Regions from separate parts of the Candidatus Nitrobacter laanbroekii genome, predicted to be linked through region 2. Evidence: riboswitches for the same ligand, from Rfam matches in the RefSeq annotation. Region 2 holds a riboswitch; the other holds the start of a gene.
The links. A riboswitch is a leader RNA that binds a small molecule or an ion and turns the genes downstream of it on or off. The one in region 2 is predicted to bind cobalamin.
Positions count from the first base shown of each region.

Region 1: linked by a shared signal. The riboswitch ahead of V4R08_RS02220 (TonB-dependent receptor plug domain-containing protein) and the one ahead of metE (5-methyltetrahydropteroyltriglutamate--homocysteine S-methyltransferase) in region 2 are both predicted to bind cobalamin.

Region 1 is NZ_JBAMDA010000001.1:468,532-479,239, forward strand. It holds gene V4R08_RS02195 (DUF6456 domain-containing protein) at 1-128, shown strand, start outside; gene V4R08_RS02200 (SufE family protein) at 448-876, opposite strand; gene V4R08_RS02205 (DUF5330 domain-containing protein) at 1,030-1,422, opposite strand; gene V4R08_RS02210 (sensor histidine kinase) at 1,852-3,699, shown strand; gene V4R08_RS02215 (peptidoglycan-binding domain-containing protein) at 3,722-4,366, shown strand; gene V4R08_RS02220 (TonB-dependent receptor plug domain-containing protein) at 4,663-6,750, opposite strand; cobalamin riboswitch at 6,861-7,057, opposite strand; gene rpe (ribulose-phosphate 3-epimerase) at 7,212-7,913, opposite strand; gene V4R08_RS02230 (EF-hand domain-containing protein) at 8,186-8,971, shown strand; gene V4R08_RS02235 (outer membrane beta-barrel protein) at 9,286-10,440, shown strand; gene V4R08_RS02240 (hypothetical protein) at 10,487-10,708, opposite strand, start outside.
Region 2 is NZ_JBAMDA010000001.1:2,686,383-2,697,090, reverse strand. It holds gene V4R08_RS12520 (LysR family transcriptional regulator) at 1-402, opposite strand, end outside; gene V4R08_RS12515 (amino acid ABC transporter substrate-binding protein) at 685-1,890, shown strand; gene V4R08_RS12510 (branched-chain amino acid ABC transporter permease) at 2,057-2,920, shown strand; gene V4R08_RS12505 (branched-chain amino acid ABC transporter permease) at 2,932-3,864, shown strand; gene V4R08_RS12500 (ABC transporter ATP-binding protein) at 3,861-4,595, shown strand; gene V4R08_RS12495 (ABC transporter ATP-binding protein) at 4,592-5,323, shown strand; gene dusA (tRNA dihydrouridine(20/20a) synthase DusA) at 5,427-6,425, opposite strand; gene metE (5-methyltetrahydropteroyltriglutamate--homocysteine S-methyltransferase) at 6,475-8,811, opposite strand; cobalamin riboswitch at 8,920-9,123, opposite strand; gene V4R08_RS12480 (epoxyqueuosine reductase QueH) at 9,164-9,832, opposite strand; cobalamin riboswitch at 10,021-10,242, shown strand; gene V4R08_RS12475 (ribonucleoside-diphosphate reductase subunit alpha) at 10,357-10,708, shown strand, end outside.

The sequences.
Region 1 (10,708 bases), 2.2 Mb from region 2:
AGGTCGTGCTGCAACTCGCGCTGGACAAGCTGGCCAGGCACTACGGTCTGGCGAGCGAAGCGCGAGCCGGGCATAGCACGCATGTGCGGACGTGGCTCGCAAGCGACGCAACCTTTACGAGCGGGTAGGCGATAGAATAGGACGAGGCCAGATCAGCTTCGCCGTCATTGCGAGCTCGCAACAAAATTGGCTCTTGCCAATTTTTGCGCCGAGCGAAGCAATCCAGGAGCCGCAAGGAAAGACTGGATTGCTTCGTCGCTTGCGCTCCTCGCAATGACGATGATTCCGTCTTGCTCAAGCCAGAGCATGATCCCGAAAAGTGGAAACCGGTTTTCGGATAGGATCATGCTCGATCAGATAGAGCATGATCCCGAAAAGTGGAAACCGGTTTCGGATGAGATCATGCTCAGTCAGATACCGGCGAGGCGCCGGTCGCGGTCTGGCTGGTCAGGCTGCGTCGGCCAGCGCTGCCCGCGCGTCCCTGCGAATGCGTTCGACCATGGCGCGCAGCCCGTTGGAACGCTGCGGCGTGAGGTGCTCACGAAAGCCGAGTTCGTCAAAGATGGCGATCGCATCGGCATCGAGAATGGCCTGCGGCTTCCGGCCGGAATAAAGCGTCAGCAGGATCGCGACCAGGCCACGCACGATATGCGCATCGCTGTCGCCGACATAGGTCAGCACCGGTTCGCTGTCAGCGTCGCGGGTGGTCGTGAGGGACAGCCAGACCTGACTGGTGCAGCCCTGCACCTTGTTGGCGGCTGAATGTTCGGCTTCGCTCATCGGTTCAAGGGTGCGTCCGAGTTCGATGACGTACCGATAGCGGTCGTCCCACTCGTCCAGAATCGCAAAGTTGTCCCTGATCTCGTCGATCGTCATCCTGACACGTATGTCCATATGTGTGATGTACGAGCCCTATATAGGGCCGGGAGCGGGAAAAATCGATATGGGCGCGGCGATCCTTGCCGAAATTGTTCCGCCTCGTTAGGTGGCTCTCTGAGCCAAAACCACACTCGAATCATAAGGTTGCTGCTAGTTGGCCGGGACGCCCTCCGGCGCCGTGAGATGCCATTCGGTCTGCAAATCTTCCGGCGTCAGCGTGTCATGCTGCGTATCTTCGGCGGATGCCATGGCGTCGATCGACCCGGTATGGTCGGGAGCGCGCTTGTCGGTGATGATCCGGTACAGCTTTTTCGCGCCGTCCTGGGCGCGCTGCCCGATCGCGACCGCGGCCTGACCGCCGACCTCGCAGGCGGCGGGCTGACGTGTGCAGAATTGACTCATGTCCGACACCGCCGCCGTCGCAGCCGATACGGCCTCGGAGGCGCCGATCTGCGGGCCCTTGTCCGCGTCCGGCGCCTTGTCCCTCGGCAGCAGCACGAGCACGAGCCCGAGCCAGAATGCCATACGAAGCAGGAAAAACATGTCGCGTCCCTATGCGTCTTTTTCGTCCCGTTGCGTTGAATTCCGCAATCTGCCCCTTGCGTATCAGAGCGGTTCTGAATCTCGGGTATCTCCGCCGCCCCTTCAGGCGAAGAAAATCCTGCAAGCGGTGGTGGAACCGGATTCGGCGTAAATTTTCGATTGATGCGGTGGTCGCGGCCGCCCTCGCGCCGGCGGCATCGTGATTTCACGACATCGTCCGCACAGGTGATGGAAACCTTGCATTCACCATTCGCGCCGAATGCAGCCGCTGCCGGGCGGGAAAACGGTCCTCGCGCGGATTGTTTGGTCGCGGGCAGCGCTGCCTTAGCGTTCGCTTAAGTTCACTCTGACACGTTTGCGCCAACGAAAACGGAGGCGTTCCGGCGCGTCTGATACGACGTAGGCTGAAGCGCAAGCGACGTGACTGCATTGACCATCATCCAGGACTGCCTCGACGCCCTGCTGCATCCGTCGGCGCGATACGATGCGTTGACGCGGGCGCGTCATCGGACCTTCATGGGGCCGCGGCTGCTCGGGAGCCTCGTCGCGCTCGCAGCGTTTCCGGTCTATCTCGCGATCCGCGGCGCGCCGACGGCGCTTGAGGTAGCGGCTTTCGCCTGGCTCGTTGTCCCGATTCTGCTGTCCTATTTCCTGTCGCGGACCGGCCGCTACGAAGGCGCGCATGTGCTGTCGTCGCTCGCGCTCGCCGGTCTCGTCATGATGATCGCGATTCCAACCGGCGGGATCGGATCGTTCGCGGCCGTCTGGCTTGTCGTGATTCCGCTGGAGGCGGCACTGTCCGCGTCCCGCCGCGTCGTCGGGTTTGCCTCGACGCTCGCAGTCTTGTGCGTGCTCGCGCTGATTGCGATGAGCTACCTTGATATTTTGCCGTCGCTAGATGCCGGCGCGGCGGCGCACGGTGTCTTTATGGCTTTCGGCATTGCGTCCGCAACCCTCTATGCCGCCGGGGTGGCGTTCGGGGCCGAAGCGCTGGCGCGCACCGGCACCTCGCTGCTGAATGTCGAGGAAGGCCGCTATCGCCTGCTGGCGCGCAACATGTGCGACGTGATTTCGCGCCACAGGCGCAACGGCGCCGTGCAGTTCATTTCGCCTGCGGCGGAAGCCCTGCTTGGCGCGCCGGTGTCGGAATTGCAGGACCATGGCCTGTTCGACCGGGTCCACGTGGCCGATCGCCCGGCATATCTCACCGCGCTCGCGGCGGCTGCGCTCGGCAACGACGGACAAAGCGTCGAATTCAGGCTCAGGCGCGACGTCGCGCGGGATCCGCAGGGAGAGGCGCGCCATTCCACGGACTTTATATGGGTGGAAATGCGGTGCCGGCCGCTTGAGCCGGCCTCCGCCGCCGGAACGTCCGCCGAACCCGAAGTCGTCGCAGTGATGCGGGACATCACCGACCGGAAACATCAGGAGCACGCGCTGGATCTGGCGCTTACCACCGCCGAACGCGCCGATGCGGCCAAGACCCGGTTTCTCGCGACCATGAGTCACGAGCTGCGAACGCCGCTCAATGCCATCATCGGATTTTCGGAGATGATGGTTCAGGAGGATGCCCTGTCGCTCGATGCGGCGCGGCGCAAGGAGTATGCCCAACTCATCAACGATTCCGGCCAGCATCTGTTGTCGGTGGTCAACAGCATCCTCGACATATCGAAAATGGAATCCGGAAACTTCGAGATCTTGCCCGAGCCGTTCGCGCCGCGCGAGGTGTTGCTCAACAGCAGCAACCTGCTCGCGCTCAAGGCCCGCGACAACGGCATCGAACTCGTCACCCGCGTCCCGGAGGATTTGCCGCAGATCACCGGCGATCCGCGCGCGTTCAGGCAGATCGTTTTGAATCTGGTATCGAACGCCGTCAAGTTCACCGAGCGCGGCGGCCGGGTCACGATCTCGGCGCGCGTCGAGGGATCGCGCATGGTGCTGCGCGTGATGGACAACGGCGTCGGCATCGCGCAGGAAGACCTCAAGCGGATCGGCGACCCCTTCTTTCAGGCTGGAAAAACCTACCAGCGGCGCCATGAAGGGACCGGACTCGGGCTGTCGATCGTCAAGAGCCTGGTTGCATTGCACAGGGGCGAGATCGATGTGCAGAGCAAGGTGGAGGAGGGGACCACGGTGACCGTCATGTTGCCGCTGACATTCGTGCCCGGCGTCGACGTGCCCGAAGCCGAGCCGTCGTCGGACAATATCGCGACGCTGACGCCCGCACCGCGCCCCGGCAAGCAGGATCAAGGTTATCGGGTGAAGAAGAGTGCCTAGAAAAGCTGTTGGAGAGGATGTGGTGCGGCCACGGCGTCGCAGCGTGGCTACCGGGACAAGCGAGGTTGACGAAGAACGCGGTCTCGCCATGCGCATTCTCCTGCACAGCCCGAAAGATCTGCTTGCGGGGTCGCTCGCCTTTGCCGCTGTCGGCGCGATTGTCGCCAACGCCATGTTCATGCAGGCCGGCCATCATCCGTCGCCGATGTTCGGATCAAGCGTCGCGATGCCGCTGGCGTTGCGGCAGGTCAACCCGCTGCCGAAGCCCCGACCGGTCGAGGCGGACACGGCCGAGGCCAAGCCGGCAGAACTGCGCGCCAGTGAGACGAAGGCGGCGGAGACAAAGCCCGACGATACTGTCGCCAGTGTTGTCAGGCCCACCGCGCCGCTGCACGCGCATAGCCCGCATCCGCCGACGCCAATCCCGGCGCCCGCGCATAGCGATCCCGTCGCCGATCTTATCAACGCGACGCGCCGTGTCGCCGCAGTCCAGCGGACATTGACGCAATACGGCTATGGCCAATTGAAGCCGACAGGAACGGTCGGAACCGACACCCAGGCCGCGATCCGGAAATTCGAGCAGACTCGCCGGATGCCGGTGACCGGACAAATGTCGGATCGTCTCGTGCGCGAACTTGCGGCCATGACCGGACGGCCGATCGATTAGAGCCATTCATACTTATACGGAATCAGGTTGCCGTCATTGCGAGGCGCATCGCGCCGAAGCAATCCAGAAAGTTCCGAAGAAAGACCTGGATTGCTTCGCGGAGTTTATCAACGGGCGGCGCCTTGCGCCGGCCCGTTGGCTCGCAATGACATCTGATGAATGCGCTTCCGTCAAAACGTGAAACGCTTGAGCTGCCACGTCGTCATTCCGAAGCGTCGCGAAGCGACGAGCCCGGAATCGTCACCCCCGTCCCGCTTCAGGAAGCCGCCTCTCTCCGGCCAAACCGCCGCCCAACGCTATTGCACCCCGTAACTTGCGACCCGGATGCCGCCGAAAATCCCGAGGCCCGGCGAAAGGAATCCGGTCGGATTTTGGTAGCGCACGTCAAAGAGATTATCGACCCGTCCGAACACCTTGACCTGATCGTTGATGGCATAGTCGCCACGCAAATTCACAAGCGTATAGCCGGGCGCGACAATTCCGGAGGCCGAGCCGTCGCGGGTGACGTCGATCCAGTTGCTGATATGGAGCACCGTCGCCGACAACGTAAGTTGATCGATAGGCAGCCAGGTCGCCGTCGCGCTCCACTTGTCCTTGGGCCGGCGCAGCAGTTGCAGGCCGGTGGTGGCATCGACGGCACGGGTGAAGGTGTAATCCGCGCGGAGGCCGAAACACTTTGTGATCTGTGCCGAGACGAACGTTTCGGTGCCTTCGGTTGTCGCGCTGTTTACATTCACTAACGATGTGAACGTATCATTATAATCGATCAGGTTGGTGATGTCGTTGTGGAAATAGGTCGAGCCGAACCGCACGCGATCGTTGAATAGAGGCTGCTCGAAGCCGGCATCGTAGCCTTTGCTGTCTTCCGGTTTCAGGTTGGGGTTAGCGAAGAAGTTGAATGCAGGATAGTCCCGGTACAATTGGCTCAACGACGGCGCCTTGAACCCGGTGCCGTAGCTCGCTTTCAGTTTCGTCTCGGTGACGGGAAGGATAACCGCCGGCGCGATCCGGTAGGTCCCATGCTCGCCAAACCGGTCGTTGGAGTCCTCGCGGACATTCGCAACCAGGAAAAAGCGTTTCGCAAACGCCGATTGCAACTCGATGAATCCGGCCTTGTTGCCGTTCTGAGCCGCAAGATCGGTGGTGTCGATGCGATCGGTCTGTTGCTCGGCGCCGACGATAAGGTTGTTGTCGCGCGCAATCTCGGCCACAGTATGCCAGTCGAACTTCAGCCGCGTGCCCGTGGTGGCCGTCGCAACCGGATCTCCCGGACCTATGTCGTAGCCTCTGCTGTTGGTGTAATTGACGCCGAAGTAGTTCTTGATCCGTCCGTCGAACAGCGACCATACGGCCTCTTCGCGGTTGAAGAGCTGCTGGACGGCGTGCGTGCTCTGCGCGGCATTGGGAAAGCTCGGAAATCCGCTATCCCCGGTGAACAGCAGCGTCGCGTCGGTGTAGCGAACCACCGAATTCACGGTCAGGTTTTCATTGAGATCGACCCCGAGCTTGGTCGAATAGGTCTTGTTGTCGTAGTTGTTCCCGATCGCTTTCCGTCCCGGCGGGAGCAGTTCCTGCGGGGTGACGGGAATGTCTCCGGCGTGGAGATGAGCGACGTTGACCGCGTAATTGAAGTTCTGTTCGGAGCCGCTCAATCCGAGCGTCTGGTTGAAGGTGTTGAACGAGCCGGCCTCGATTGACGCCGTGGCGCGCGGCGGACCTTCTCCCTTCTTCGTGATGATGGAGATCACGCCGCCGATCGCGTCGGAACCGTAGAGCCCGCTCTGCGGGCCTCGCAGAATTTCCATCTGCTGAATGTCCGCCGCAAGAAGATGAGCGTAGTCGAATGCGCCATTGATGTTGCCAGGATCGCCGATGTCGATTCCGTCGACGATCACCTTGGTGTGGTTGGCATTGGTGCCGCGCATGAAAACCGACGCCTGGGCGCCCGGTCCGCCGGCTTGTATGACATTCAAACCGGGGACCGTGTTCAGGATATCCGGGACGGTGCGGTATTGCTGGGTCTGAATATCCTTCTCGGTGACGACGGTCACGGAGCTTGCCAACTGGCCTGCGGGCGTCACGACACCGGTCGTGCTGACGATAACGGATGCTGTCGCGCCCGGAGCGTGGGCATCGCCGACGGCGGGTTGTCGAGAGGCGGAGCGGGTCGCACGGCGCGACCGCGAAGCTGCGCGGTGGGACGGCGGTGGCGAATCTGTCGTTCTCTCCGGCAAGGGCGCGATCTGGATCGGTGGCAGCAGGTTGGGAGAAGCGGATTGCTGGGCGAGGGAAGGCGTGGTCAGGCCGATCGACCCCACGGACGCGAGGACGGTGGAGGCAAGCAGGCTTCTGCGATAAAGCCCGGAAACGAAGGCGGCAGACATGAGGAAACCTCGGCAGGACGTCGGTGGCACGTCACAGCGAACGAGGTTTCACAGGAGCCCCGGGGGCGCCGGTGAAGCGGATGTCTGTAGTCCCCGACTGACACCTTCGCGTGTGACCACGGCTGACGGCAGGTCTCCTGGCTCGCGGGTCGTGACCTTGCGTCGCCTTCCCGGGGCCGAGATGTCCCAGTGGCCTGTGACGCAGATTCGCCGCTTACAGTTGCGGGGGCAGCCATGGCGTTGGGATGATCCCGCACCACGTTCCCTTTTGATCTCCCGAGGGAGAACCGTCGTCGGTCATTTAGAAGTGTGTCAAAGCCGTGTCAATTGACAGAGCGATTTGGACGCGGCTTTTCCCGCCTCCGGTGCATATCCGCCGCATCGGCATTTTCAAAGACGCGGAGTCCCGGATCGCATTTTCGATGCGTTCCGGAATAATGCGGATGGTCTTAAGCGTTCCGTCAGACCAATTCGCCTCGCGCCGCGGCGGCGGCACTGCGGATCGCGTCCATGTTCGCCTTGTAGGACTCCATCGTGCCGCCCTTGAACACCGCCGAGCCCGCCACGAAGGCATTGGCGCCGGCGGCACCGAGCTCGCCCGCAACGTCGGGCGCGACGCCGCCGTCCACCTCGATGTCGATCGGCCGCCCCGCCGTCATCGCGCGCAGATCCCGAATCTTGTCGAGCGCGGAGGAAATGAATTTCTGGCCGCCGAAACCCGGATTGACCGACATCACCAGCACCAGATCGACCATGTCGAGGACATACTCGATGGTGGAGAGTGGGGTCGCGGGATTGAGCGAGACGCCGGCCTTCTTGCCGAGGTTGCGAATGGCCTGCAGCGAGCGATGCAGATGCGGCCCCGCTTCGACGTGAACCGTGATGTGATCGCAACCGGCCTTGGCGAAGGCTTCCAGATAGGGATCGCAGGGCGAGATCATCAGATGGGCGTCGAAAATCTTCTTCGTGTGCGGTCGCATCGCCTTGATGACATCGGGGCCGTAGGAGATGTTCGGCACGAAATGGCCGTCCATCACGTCGAGATGGATCCAGTCGGCGCCCGCCTGATCGACGGCGCGGACCTCCTCGCCCAGCTTCGAGAAGTCCGAGGCCAGGATCGACGGTGCGATGACGAGAGGACGCGGCGCAAAAGTCTGAGACATGAACGTTTCCGGAAATTTCTGCGGGCTTGAGAGAGCCTCGCCTAACATGGGCCGCGGCCGGGAGCAATGCGTGGCATCCGTCCGAATCCGGAATGGCTTCGGGGCGCAGGCACGGCAAGTTCTGCCCGCGGGCGGCACGTTTTGCCTCGGTTTCGCCGGGGCGTTGCGCTGAAACTCCATATTCTATCGTGTTTCTATGGTGGCACGGCGCTTGCTCGAATGATTCCCGAACGGGACTTCCGCCGCGCGCGGCACCTATCGGGAGTATGGCCATGCTGTTTGCCCTAGGGGCCGCGTCGTCGGCGATCGATGCATTTCAATCGCTGACGTCATCGACCTCTTCGCCGGTCAAGACCGGGTTCGGTCCGTCCGCAACGGCATCATTCGATCCAGCCGGCACGGCGACGGTCTCAACCAGTCCCGGCCCCTCGTCGGGATCGGGCGGCGGAAACTGTATCGCGCCAGCGACCATGAGCGCGCTGCTGGCGGCACAGGGACAGTCGTCGGGCGCGCCGACCACCACCAGCGCATCCAGCGCGTTACAGGATCTGTTTTCGCAGATCGACGGCAACGGCGACGGCCAGATCAGCAAGTCCGAATTCGAGAGCGCGCTCGGCGCGGGCGGCACCAATCTGGCACAGGCCGACGACGTGTTCGGCAAGCTGGATACGAATGGCGACGGTTCGGTGAGCCTCGACGAGATGGCATCGGCCCTGAAAGGCGCAGGCGGCCACGGACACGGTCATGGCCACCGTCACTCTGTCGCGAGTTCAGACGGCTCCAGCAGCGCGGACGGATCGAGCGGTGCCAGCGGAGGGTCGAGTTCCGATTCACTGCTCGCGGCGCTCGACTCATCGACCTCGATCACCAATGGCGACGGATCGGTAACCACCACGACCACGCTTGCGGATGGAACCCAGGTGACGCTGACGTCACCACCGTCTTCGTCGATGTCAGGCACGGCGTCATCGTCCTACAACCTCATGCAGCAGGCGATCCAGCGCGAAGCCCAGGCGATCTCCGCGTCGGCTACTCAATCGCTCTCGGTCAGCGTTTAGCAGACGACCGGGCCGTCATTCCCGAAGCTGCGTTAGCGGCTGTCGGGAATCCAGTATCATGAGAAGAATTTGTGAATCCCGGATTCTCCGATGTGCAATTGCACATTGAGGCTCGCACCTCAGGTCGGCAATTGCCGACCGATGGTGCCGCCCCGGAATGACATTTTCTGACAATATCCGTAGCCGTTGCGATTACCGGTGGTAGCCTTGGGTTCGCCGCATCCGTATCATTGCGCCGCCGACGTCGATTTTCATGATCCGATAACCATATCCTTCAAGTAATCGTTCCCTCTGCAAAGTATTGCGAGGGACGTATGTATATACCACAAGTATTTCTGATCGCCGGCTGCGTCGGTCTCATCGGCTCCCACGCTTCCGCTGAAGACGACTTCACCGCGTCGTTCCGCTTGCGCGGCGGCTTCGATTCCAATCCGCAGTTTTCGATTGGGCAGGGTCGCGGCAGCGCTTTCATCGCCGCCGACACGGCGTTGGCGGCGGGAATGAAAGCCGACGGCTACACGCTGGGTGTCGCGGCGGAAGCCAATGCGACGCACTATGCGCAGCCGCTGTTGACGCCCGCTCGCGGCGGCAAGGTGATCCTGCGCGGTTCGATCGGCGACGACGATCTCAAGCTGGATTCCACATCGACCATTGCCGACACCAGCACCTACAATCTGCGCTCGACCGACCTGATCCAGTCGGTCAGGGGTGAAGCCCGATACGGCTCGATCAAGCTGTTCGCGACCGCGGAAGGAGGCCGGTCGAGCCTGAACCAGACCAACGCGATCTTTCAGGATTTTCTTCCCGACCCGCAGCAGTATTTGCGGGGCACGCTGATCCCCGGCGTCAGTCTCGTCAGCGGCAAGTCCGAGTTCGGCGCGTCCGTGAACCTGTCGGTGCGGCGCTATCTGCAGGAGTTCGACGTGTTCGGCTATCGTCGCCACAACGAGAGGGTGCAGCCGTTTCTATTCGCGAAATATGCCGACGACGCCGTGACCGCGTTTGCCTCCGTCTCGCAGTTACGCGGGACATGGCACGATCCGGATTTCACCAACGTCAATCGAACGCTGTTCGATGCCAGTTTGACCTGGCGTGCAGCGCCTTTTCGAATCGATCTGACTGCGTGGCGCCGCGCGGGCGAAACCACGTTTCCGATCTCGCCGATCACCATCGACACCGCATATTCCGCGAAGGTCTCCTGGAACGTGGAGCCGGAGGTGACGCTGGCGGCTTCGGTTGGTTATGCGGCATCCGACTATCTGGACTCGCCGTTTCGTGCGCGGACGCTGATCTGCGGCGTCGGCGCGACCCGCAACATCGACGACGACCTGACGCTCGGCATCGATATCGCTTATGCAAAGGGCTCGCTGATCTCCGGCGACGATGCGAACGGACTTGTGGTCACGTCGTCGATCACAAAGCGCTTTTCCGCCAAACCGCCGGGGCCGAAAAGTGGCTCCGGCGCGTGAGCCGCGGGTGCGGACGAGGTCGCCCCCGTCCGCCTTCCACCGACGTTCAGTGGCAGCCGCATCCGCCGCCGAGCAATCCGCCCAGCACGTTACTGCGGCCGAGCACCGCGCCGAGCACGCCGTTTTTGCCGGTGGTGACCGCGGTGTGGACGACCAGCGCACCGCGCCCGTTGAGCAGCCCGATCACGCCGCCGCGGCCGGTCAGCACGTTCGCTCCGATACCGATGCCCTGGCCCTTGGCGAAGGCCGGCGCGCTCATGAACGCGCT
Region 2 (10,708 bases):
CCCCTGCATCAATTCCGGCTCGTGCCCGCTTTCGGCGCGAATGGATATTTCCGGCCTGGCCTCCCTCATGAGCTGAAGCCACTGCAGCAGGAATTCTTCCCACAGGCCGATACGGCAACCGACAACCAGCGTTCCGCTAAATCCTTCCGGAATGCCTATGTCGTGTCGCGCCTGTTCCATTGTCCGCACCAGCGTAGCCGCGTGCCGCTGGAATTGCCGGCCGGCAGACGTCAGCGTCGTGCCAGCCTTGTTGCGGACGAAGAGCATGCAGCCCAACTGCTCTTCGAGCGTGTGAATGCGCGTGCTGACCGTCGACTGGCTGACGTGAAGCTGATCCGCGGCACTGATGAAATTCCCCGCTGTCACGACGGTGAGGAAAGTTCTGGCCAGTTCCGTGTCCATTGAAGCGGTCTCCCGATAGCTATCGAGCCGATATCGAGCCGCAGTCTTATTCGTTTGTCAAAAGCCAGGATACGAGGTGAACGCGGATTCGATCGTTATCGGGGCACCGGGAACCAAGTGCTTGCGTGCTGGTTGTATAGCGCGACCGAGACATCCATCCCGCATCACCCCTACAGGTGCTGATCGCGGGAAGTAAGAAATATTACCGGAAGCTAGGGCGCAGAACCAGGACAGCCGCGGGACAGAGTGTCATTATAGAGTGCCATTATAGAGGGTCATTTCATGTTGAAAATTTCCGGTTTGTCGGCCGCTTTGGTCGCGGCTGCGGTTGCGATGTCGTCTGGCTCGGCCGCGGCAAAGGACATTGTGCTGGGGGCGTCCGTACAATTGACGGGACCCGTTGCCAATACCGGCCGGTATTATCGTGACGCCTATCAACTCGCGGTCGACAAGATCAACGAAGCTGGCGGGGTCAAGGTCGGTAATGAGACCTACAAGCTCGCACTCAAACTTTATGACAATCAGTCGGACGTCAATTTGAGCGTGCGTCAGTACACGCAACTGGTTTCACGGGACAAGGTGAATTTTCTGCTGGGGCCGTTCGCAAGCAATTTCGCGCTGGCGGATTCGGCTGTGTCCGAAAAGTACCAGATTCCGATGGTCCAGGGCGGCGGCGCGTCGGACCAGATCTTCGCGCGCAAGTTCAAGTATATTTTTGGAACGCTGGCGCCGGCCAGCCACTATTTCGGCTCGACGGTGGAGATGATGAAGGGGCTCGATCCGGCCCCGAAATCGGTCGCCCTGCTGTATGCCGACGATGCCTTCGACGTCTCGGTGGCGGAGGGCACGCGGCCCAAACTGAAAGAGGCTGGCTTCACCCTGGCCATGGACGAGCGTTACAGCACCAATGCGACGGACTTCAACTCGCTGCTCTCGCAGGTCAAGAGCAAGAACGTCGATGCGGTGCTGGTGGCGGGCCACGAAACCGAGATTCTGAATTTCGTGCGGCAGGCCAAGAGTCTTGCGGTCGCCCCGAAGATGTATTCCTTCACGGTGGGCGTCCCGAGTGAAGACTTCCGCAAGGCTCTCGGCAAAGATGCGGACTACGCTTTCGGCATGACGGCCTGGCTGCCTTCCGCCGACCTCAAGGATCAATGGTTCGGCGACGCCGCGCAATTCGCTGCGGCCTTCAAGGCGAAGTTCAACTACGATCCCGACTATCATGCCGCGTCCGGCGCGGCCGACGTCGAGGCCGTGGTGAAAGCCGTGGAAAATGCGGGCACGATCGACCCCGTAAAGGTCAGGGACGCATTGTCCAAGGTGGATTTCGACAGTCTTTACGGGCGGATTGCGTTCAATGCGAACGGCCAGATCGATCTGCCGCAGACCGTGATCCAGATCCAGGATGGCAAACTGGTCGCAATCCAGGGCGTCCACGGCAAAATCGCGGCGCCGAAATATCCGATGCCGGCCTGGGACGCGCGTTAGAGATGATCCCGACGCGAAGGGCCGCGCCAGCGCATAGTGGAAACCGGCTTTCGAATAAGATCATGCTCAATCAAAAAAATAAGGTTAGAGTCAGATTCAACGTCGTTGGATCTGACTCTAGCGCGAATCGCGAACGATCCTCTGGCTGAAAAGGGGCGGGACGACGTTGGATCTGCTGGGACAAGTCCTTATCAACGGCACCCTTCTGGGCGGGCTGTATGCCATGATGGCGCTCGGCCTCGCGCTGGTCTGGGGCGTGCTGAATATCGTCAACCTGGCGCACGGCGCATTCATCATGCTCGGCGCCTATGTATCCTTGTATCTCTTCACATACCTGCATATCGACCCGTTTCTGGGCCTGCCGATCACTGCGGCGGTGATGTTTGCGGTCGGCTACTGCGTCCAGCGCGGCCTTTTGAATTTGATCGTGCGCGCGCCGATGTTCAACACGTTGCTGATAACGTTCGGGCTGGAGGTTGTGCTGACCTATCTTGCGCAACTCGCATTCTCGGCCGACTTTCGCACCATCAATCCCACCTATGCGGGCGACAGCATCGTGCTGGGGCCGGTCGTCTTGCCGCTGGCGCGGCTGCTGGCCTTCGGCGTGGCCATCGCGCTGACAGTCGGGATGTGGCTGTTCCTGCTGCACACAAAGCTCGGACGCGCCATCCGCGCCACCGCGCAGAATCTGGTGGCGGCCCGCCTCTACGGCGTTGAACCTCGGCATCTCTACGCCGTGACGTTCGGCATCGGAATCGCGCTGGCCGGCGCAGCCGGAGGCCTTTATGGAACTGTGTCGCAGATCAATCCGTATATCGGCGCGGCGTTGACCGCGAAGTCGTTCGCCATTTCGATCATCGGAGGATTGGACAATCCGCTCGGCGTGATCGTCGGAGGCCTGTTTCTGGGAATCCTCGAATCGCTGACCGCACTTTATATAGGGCCGACCTACGCCGACGTGGCGAGCTTCGGCGTGCTGGTGCTGGTCCTGATCGTGCGGCCGACCGGCCTGCTGGGGAAAGCGGCGTGAAGACGCTCCGCATCGCGCTCATCCTGGCGGCGCTCGCCGTTCTCGCGGCGGTGCCGTGGTTCGGATCGGACGTCCTGATCCAGTTCGGAATCAATGCCCTGCTGCTCGCCGTTCTGGCGCAGGGCTGGAATATCATTGGCGGCTACACCGGCTATGCGTCGTTCGGCAATTCGGTGTTCTACGGGCTCGGCAGCTACGGTGTGGGCATCGCGATGGCGCAGTGGCACTTGCCGTTTCCCGTTGGCCTGGTGTTCGGCGTGGCACTTGCGGTCACTTTTGCCGTTCTCCTCGGGATTCCGGTCCTGCGGCTGAGGGGCCACTACTTCGCGATTGCGACGCTGGCGCTGGCTCAGGTCATGACCGCAATCGTCTCCAACGTGGGCCTGGCCGGCCAGAATATCGGGCTTGTCTTGCCGCCCCTCAACAACGATCCTCTGTTTTACGAGTTGTCGCTTGGGCTGCTGGTGCTGGCTACGCTGACGGTTTTCTGGTTGACGCGCAGCCGCTTCGGTTTTGGATTGATTGCTATCCGCGAAAACGAAGAGGGCGCGGAAGTGATGGGTGTCAATACGACGTTGTATAAGACAATGGCCTTCGCTCTTTCCGGCGTTTTCAGCGCGCTGGCCGGAGGCATTCATGCCTACTGGGTTACGTTCATCGATCCGGAAAGCGCGTTCGATATCAGCCTGAACGTCAAGATGATCATCATGGCGGTATTCGGCGGGCCCGGCACGATTCTGGGACCGGTTGTCGGAGCGCTTTCGCTGTCGGCGATCTCCGAATTTCTGTCGAGCGAGATCACCAGCCTTGCGAGCCTTTTCTTTGGCATCGTCGTCGTGGTCGCGGTTGTCCTCATGCCGCGCGGACTGGCGGACATGTTGCGGCGGTTCCGCAAGACGGGCTGGCGGTATTTCGCCGAAAACATCCGGACGCACCGGCTGTGACCCCGATACTCGAAATCAGACACGTGACCCGCCGCTTTGCCGGCCTGATCGCGGTCAACGATGTCAGCTTTCTGTTGCAGCCCCGGGAAATTCTCGGCGTGATCGGTCCGAACGGCGCCGGAAAAACCACGCTCATCAGCCTGATCAGTGGGACGCTCGCGCCCAGTTCGGGCGATATCTTTTTTGAAGGACAGTCTCTTGCCGGCATGGCCGCCTACCGTCGTGCCCGGCTGGGCATCGGGCGCACGTTCCAGATCATGCGGCCGTTTCCCGGTCTGTCGGTGTTGGACAACGTCGCCGTCGGCGCCCTCTTCGGTCACGGAGGAGGACATGCCAAGTTGGCTCAAGCCCGCGAGCAGGCGCGCGCTCAACTGGACTTTGTCGGGCTCGGCAAGTTCGTCGATCAACGCGCGGACGAGTTGGGCGGCCCTGGCCGCAAGCGGCTGGAACTGGCAAAGGCTTTGGCGATGCAGCCGAAGGTTTTGCTATGCGACGAGGTCATGGCCGGACTGAATCTGGTCGAGATCGAAGAGGTGATCGCGGTGATCCGCAAGGTTCGCGACACAGGGATCAGCGTTCTCGTGATCGAGCACGTCATCAAAGCCATCAAGAGTCTGTCGGACCGGCTGCTGGTATTGCACCATGGCGAAAAGATCGCAGACGGCGAACCCGCCAGCGTGCTCGCAAACCAGACCGTCATCGAGGCGTATCTCGGCAAGAGGCGGATATGAGCACAAAGCCAGCGGTCAAGGAGCCTCTGCTTGACGTCCGCTCGGTCAGCGCGGGCTATGGCGGGATGCCGGTCTTGCACGACGTCACCCTGACTGTCTATCCGGCCGAGATCGTGGCGCTGGTCGGCAGCAACGGCGCCGGCAAGACCACCTTGCTGCGCACGCTGTCGCGCGTGCTTTCCGCCACCGGCGGCATCGTCATGAACAGCCAAGATCTGATGCCGATGACGTCCGATCAGGTCTTTGCGGCCGGTCTGGTTCAGGTTCCGGAAGGCCGCCAGTTGTTCGACCGCATGAGCGTCCAGGACAACTTGCTGATGGGCGCCTTCAGGCGAACCGACAAAGCTGCCGTCGCACGCGACCTCGACAGGATGTATGCGCTGTTTCCGCGCATGGCGGAACGCCGCCGGCAGCTCGCCGGAAGCATGTCGGGCGGAGAGCAGCAAATGTGCGCGATGGCGCGAGGCCTGATGGCGGCGCCGATCGTGCTGATGATCGACGAGATGAGCCTGGGATTGGCACCCGTCATCGTCGAACAGTTGATGGATGTCCTGACCACGATCCGCGACGAAGGCGTAACGGTGCTGCTGGTCGAACAGGACGTCAATCTGGCGCTATCGACGGCCGACCGGGGTTACGTGATGGAAACCGGCAGCATCGTTCATAGCGGCCCCGCCAAACAGCTCATCGACGACCCGGAAGTACAGCGCGCCTATCTCGGACTTTGAGCAGCCATTTGGCGATGGAAGGACCGTCGTGCCTCAGCCGATTTCGGTCGGCTCTCGCAGATCGATGATACGTTGCGCCGGCCCGAGCTTGTTTGGCAGCGCGTCATGCCGCGATGGACGACACCGCAGGTTCATCCACCAGCGCCATCGCCTCCCGCAAGACATCGACGCCAGCATCGGCCTTCACGCCGTTCTCGGCGAGATAGCGCCGAAACGCCCGCGCCCCCGGCGCGCCATGAAACGCGCCGACAAGATGCCGGGTGATGGAATGCAATCGCACGCCGCTTGCAAGTTGATCCTCGATGTAAGGTATCATGGCCTCGAGCGCGCGCTTCATCGTGGCGTGCAGTGCCGCCTCGCCGAACAGTTCGGAATCGACCTTCAGCAACCGCCATGGATCCTGATAGGCGGCGCGGCCCAGCATGACGCCATCGCCATGCGCCAGATGTTGTTTCGCTTCTGAAATCCCGCCGATGCCGCCGTTGACGATCACGGGCAGATCGGGAAGCGACGCTTTCAACCGGTAAATCCTGTCATAGTCCAGCGGCGGAATATTCCGGTTCTCCTTCGGAGATAATCCCTGGAGCCACGCTTTTCGCGCATGGACGATCAGGGCATCGACGCCGGCCGCCGCCACCTTGCGCGCGAAGCCGTCGAGGCCGGTTTCGGAATCCTGATCGTCGATCCCGATCCGGCATTTCACGGTGACCGGAACGGACACCGCGCGTTTCATGGCGTGAACGGCCTCGGCAACGACATCCGGCTCGGCCATCAGGCAGGCGCCGAACCGGCCATCCTTCACCCGGTCGGACGGACAGCCGACGTTCAGATTGATTTCGTCGTAGCCGAAATCCTCACCGATGCGCGCGGCCGCCGTGAGATCGCCCGGATGCGATCCGCCGAGCTGGAGCGCGACCGGATGCTCGATATCACTGAACCCAAGCAAACGGTCGCGCGCGCCATGGATCACCGCGCCGGTCGTGAGCATCTCGGTGTAGAGCCGCGCACGACGCGTGAGCAGGCGATGGAACACCCGGCAATGCCGATCGGTCCAATCCATCATGGGCGCGACGGAAAATCTATGCGATTGATTCGGCAGCATTTTTCAGTACATTCAAATCGTCAGGTCTCGTCGAGTACACTCAACCTTTCTAACGCATCAGTCTCGCCGCCTCCACCATGTTGACGAGCGCCGGCCTGACCTCCTCCCACTTGCGGGTCTTCAGTCCGCAATCCGGATTGATCCAGAGCTGGCCGTCGGACAGGCGCTGGCGCGCAAGTTTGAGCAGGCCGGTCATCTCGTCGACCGCCGGCACGCGCGGAGAGTGGATGTCGTAGACGCCGGGACCGATCTCGTTGGGATATTTGTAATCCTTGAAGGCGTCGAGAAGCTCCATCCTGGAGCGCGACGTCTCGATCGAGATGACGTCGGCATCCATCGCCGCGATCGCATCGATGATGTCGTTGAACTCCGAATAGCACATGTGGGTGTGGATCTGGGTCGCGTCAGCGACGCCGCTCGCGCACAGACGGAAACACTCCACGGCCCAGTCGAGATACGTCTTCCATTCGGAACGGCGCAGCGGCAGCCCCTCGCGCAGCGCGGCCTCGTCGATCTGGATCATGGATGCGCTGGCCGTTTCCAGGTCAGCGACCTCGTCACGGATCGCGAGCGCGATCTGCCGGCAGGCAACGCTGCGCGGCACGTCATCGCGCACGAAGGACCAGTTGAGAATGGTGACGGGGCCGGTGAGCATCCCCTTCATCGGTTTCGCGGTCAGCGATTGCGCGTATTTCCACCAGCCGACGGTCATCGGCTCGGGCCTGGACACGTCGCCGAACAGGATCGGCGGGCGGACGCAGCGCGAGCCGTAGCTCTGAACCCAGCCGTGCTTGGTGAAGGCGAATCCGGAAAGCTGTTCGCCGAAATACTGAACCATGTCGTTGCGCTCGAACTCGCCATGCACGAGCACGTCGAGGCCGATGTCTTCCTGCCAGCGGATGGTTCGGGCCGTCTCGTCCTGCAGGAACTTCTCATAGTCGGCATCGCTCATCATGCCTTTGGCGTGCGCCGAACGCGCCTTGCGGACCTCGGCGGTCTGCGGGAACGAGCCGATCGTGGTCGTCGGGAACGACGGGAGGCCGAAGCGCTCGTGCTGCAACTTGGCGCGACCTGCGAAGACGCTCTTGCGCCTGGTCATGTCAGGCGTGATGGCTGCGATCCGTGCTGTAACTCTGGTGTCATGGACCTTCGGCGATGTCTTGCGCGCCGCCGCGGCGTTTGCGGAGGCTTCCAGCGCATCGCCGACCGAGTCGCGGCCTTTGGCGAGAGCTTCACCGAGCGTTGCCAGCTCGCTCATCTTCTGCACCGAAAACGCAAGCCAGCTCTTCAGCTCCGCATCGAGGTCGGTCTCCAGCGACACGTCGATCGGCACGTGCAGGAGCGAGCAGGACGGCGCGATCTGCACACGGTCGATGCCACGCCTGGCGACCACGGGTTCGAGCCGGTCAAGCAGCGCCGGCAGGTTGGCGCGCCAGATGTTGCGGCCATCGATGACGCCGAGCGACAGAACCAGATCTTGCGCCGCCTTTGCCGCGATGGGCTCAAGCTGCTCGGGAGCGCGAACAAGATCGAGGTGTAGGCCGGCGACCGACAGCGAGAGGGTGGTATCGAGATTGTCACCGATGCCGCCAAAATAAGTGGTCAGCATGATCTTCAGGTTAGGCAAAGCGCGCGCGACCTGCTCATAAGTCTTGCGCAGCGCATCGCGGGTCGCATCATCGAGATCGAGAACGAGACAGGGCTCGTCGAGCTGCACCCAGTCGGCTCCCTCTGCGGCAAGGCGCTTGAGCACGTCGATATAGACCGGTAGCAGATCGGGAAGTAGAGACAGGGAATCGAAATTCGCGTCCTTGCTCTTGCCGAATTTCAGATAGGTGACGGGGCCGAGCAGCACTGGCCGGGTCTGGTAGCCGAGCGCCTTGGCCTCGCGATATTCATCAATCGCCTTGAGCGAGGAGAGCGCAAAGCGCTGGCCCTTGCTGAATTCAGGAACCATGTAGTGGTAGTTGGTGTCGAACCACTTGGTCATCTCCTGCGCCGGCGCGCCATGAACGTCACCGTCGCCATGATGGCCATGCGCGCAGGATGGATCGTGATCTCCACCCTGGGCGCCGCGCGCCATCGCGAAATAGGTTGCGAGCGGCACCGGCCCGCTTTTCCATCCGTAGATCTCCGGTATCGCGCCGACCATGACGCTGGTGTCGAGCACATGGTCGTAGAGCGTGAAATCGTTCGACGGAATGACGGTGACGCCGAGCGACTTCTGGCGCGCCCAGTTCACGGCGCGCAATCCGGCCGCCGCTTCAAGCAGCGCGGTTTCGTTGGACTTGCCCGACCAGTAGCTTTCGAGCGCGGTTTTCAGTTCGCGGCGCGGACCGATGCGCGGCGTGCCGAGCGTAGCGACAGGAAGAGAGGAAACAGACACGGCTTAACCCCATATGTTGGAGGCTGGGCCTTAGCGACGCGGCATGGGAATCCTGGCGACGAGCCGCCATCGAGACCGCAACCGCACCACCGGGACACCCCGCCCGAGGACGACTATGTTGCCGGGGCAGGTCTCCTGGCTCGCGGGTCTCAGCTTTGGTCCAGCCTTCCCGGGACGACACCCAGTGGCATGATGGACCACGGCTCACCGCTTACAGTTGCGGGGGCAGCGCCGGTCTTGCTCAAGAGCGCACCGGCTTCCCTCTTAGCTCCAGGCACGAATACCCGGAGAACCTCGACGGCCCCACCTATGGGCCAGCGTCCACGGGTCGTCAACCGGCCATAGCGGAATCTTATTTCGAATCCGGATCGTCATCGCTCCCGTAGAATTGCGTGCCGATCACGATGGGCGGACGGCCCTGATACCTGCGGTGTTGATTGGTGTCGCGCAGCGAATAGACGCAGCCGCAATACTCCTGCTGATAGAATTCCTCGCGCTTGCTGATCTCGATCATCCGCTGCGACCCGCCGCCCTTGCGCCAGTTGAAATCCCAGTACGACAGGCCGTCATAGCGTCCGGCCGCGCGATGGCCGCAGTCATTGATCTGCGCCATGTTCTTCCACCGGGAGATGCCGAGCGACGATGTCATCACCGGAAAATCGTGCTCATGCGCATACAGCGCGGTGCGCTCGAATCGCATGTTGAAACACATCGTGCAGCGCGCGCCGCGTTCGGGTTCCCACTCCATCCCCTTGGCACGGGCGAACCAGTTGTCCTTGTCGTAATCGGCATCGACGAACGGCACGCCGTGCTTCTCCGCGAAGCGGACGTTCTCGTCCTTGCGCAGCAGGTATTCCTTCAGGGGGTGGATGTTGGGGTTGTAGAAGAAGATCGTGTAATCGACCCCCGAGGCCAGCATCGCTTCCATCACTTCGCCCGAGCAAGGCGCGCAACAGGAATGCAGAAGCACCTTTTTTTGCCCGTTCGGGGGCGTCAGATTCGGTCGGACGAATTGGTTCACGGCAGACTCGACGGTTGGGCCGCGAGAAAAACGCTGCGGCATATCTCTTGGAATAATGGGCTGTAGGATCGAAGCGTCAAGGGTCGGGCAGACCGATGATCCATAGAAGCGCTTCGACGGAACTGTGAATTACGAGAATTTAGCGACCGCGGTCGAAACGATCTATTGACACCAAGTTCGGTAGAACTACTAGATATGGTGGTCACGGTCTCTCGAGTCGCAAAATCGAGAGCTAAGAGGGAAGCCGGTGCGCCCGAGTCTTAATCGCGGGCAATGCCGGCGCTGCCCCCGCAACTGTAAGCGGTGAGCTGAAGTCCATTATTGTGTCACTGGGGCCGCACGGCCCTGGGAAGACCGGACCGACGCATGGACCCGCGAGCCAGTAGATCTGCCGCGACAACAGAAACGTCCCTGGGCGGGGTGTCCCGGTGGATCGCGTGGCGGGATCGCGGCGTCTGTCGCGGGATGTCCCTGCCCGCGTCTCCGCTCGGCCCCGGCTCACAACAAACTGGGGTCCTGAGCCGATGTCTCTCGCAACCGAAGCTACTGCGCGTGCCGTGCGTCCGTCCTTGCCTGCTGCGATCGCGATGCCGCCCAGCGAACCCGCGTATCAGGTCATTCGACGCAACGGGTCGGTATCGCCGTTCGATTCCTCGAAGATCGCCGTCGCGCTGACCAAGGCGTTTCTCGCGGTCGAGGGCAACAGCGCCGCCGCTTCGCGCCGGGTCCACGACATCGTCACTGAACTGACCGACCAGATCGTCGCCAGCCTGACGCGGCGCACTGATGCGGGCCGCACCTTCCACATCGAGGATATTCAGGATCAGGCCGAACTCGCGCTGATGCGGAGCGAACATCACAAGGTCGCGCGCGCCT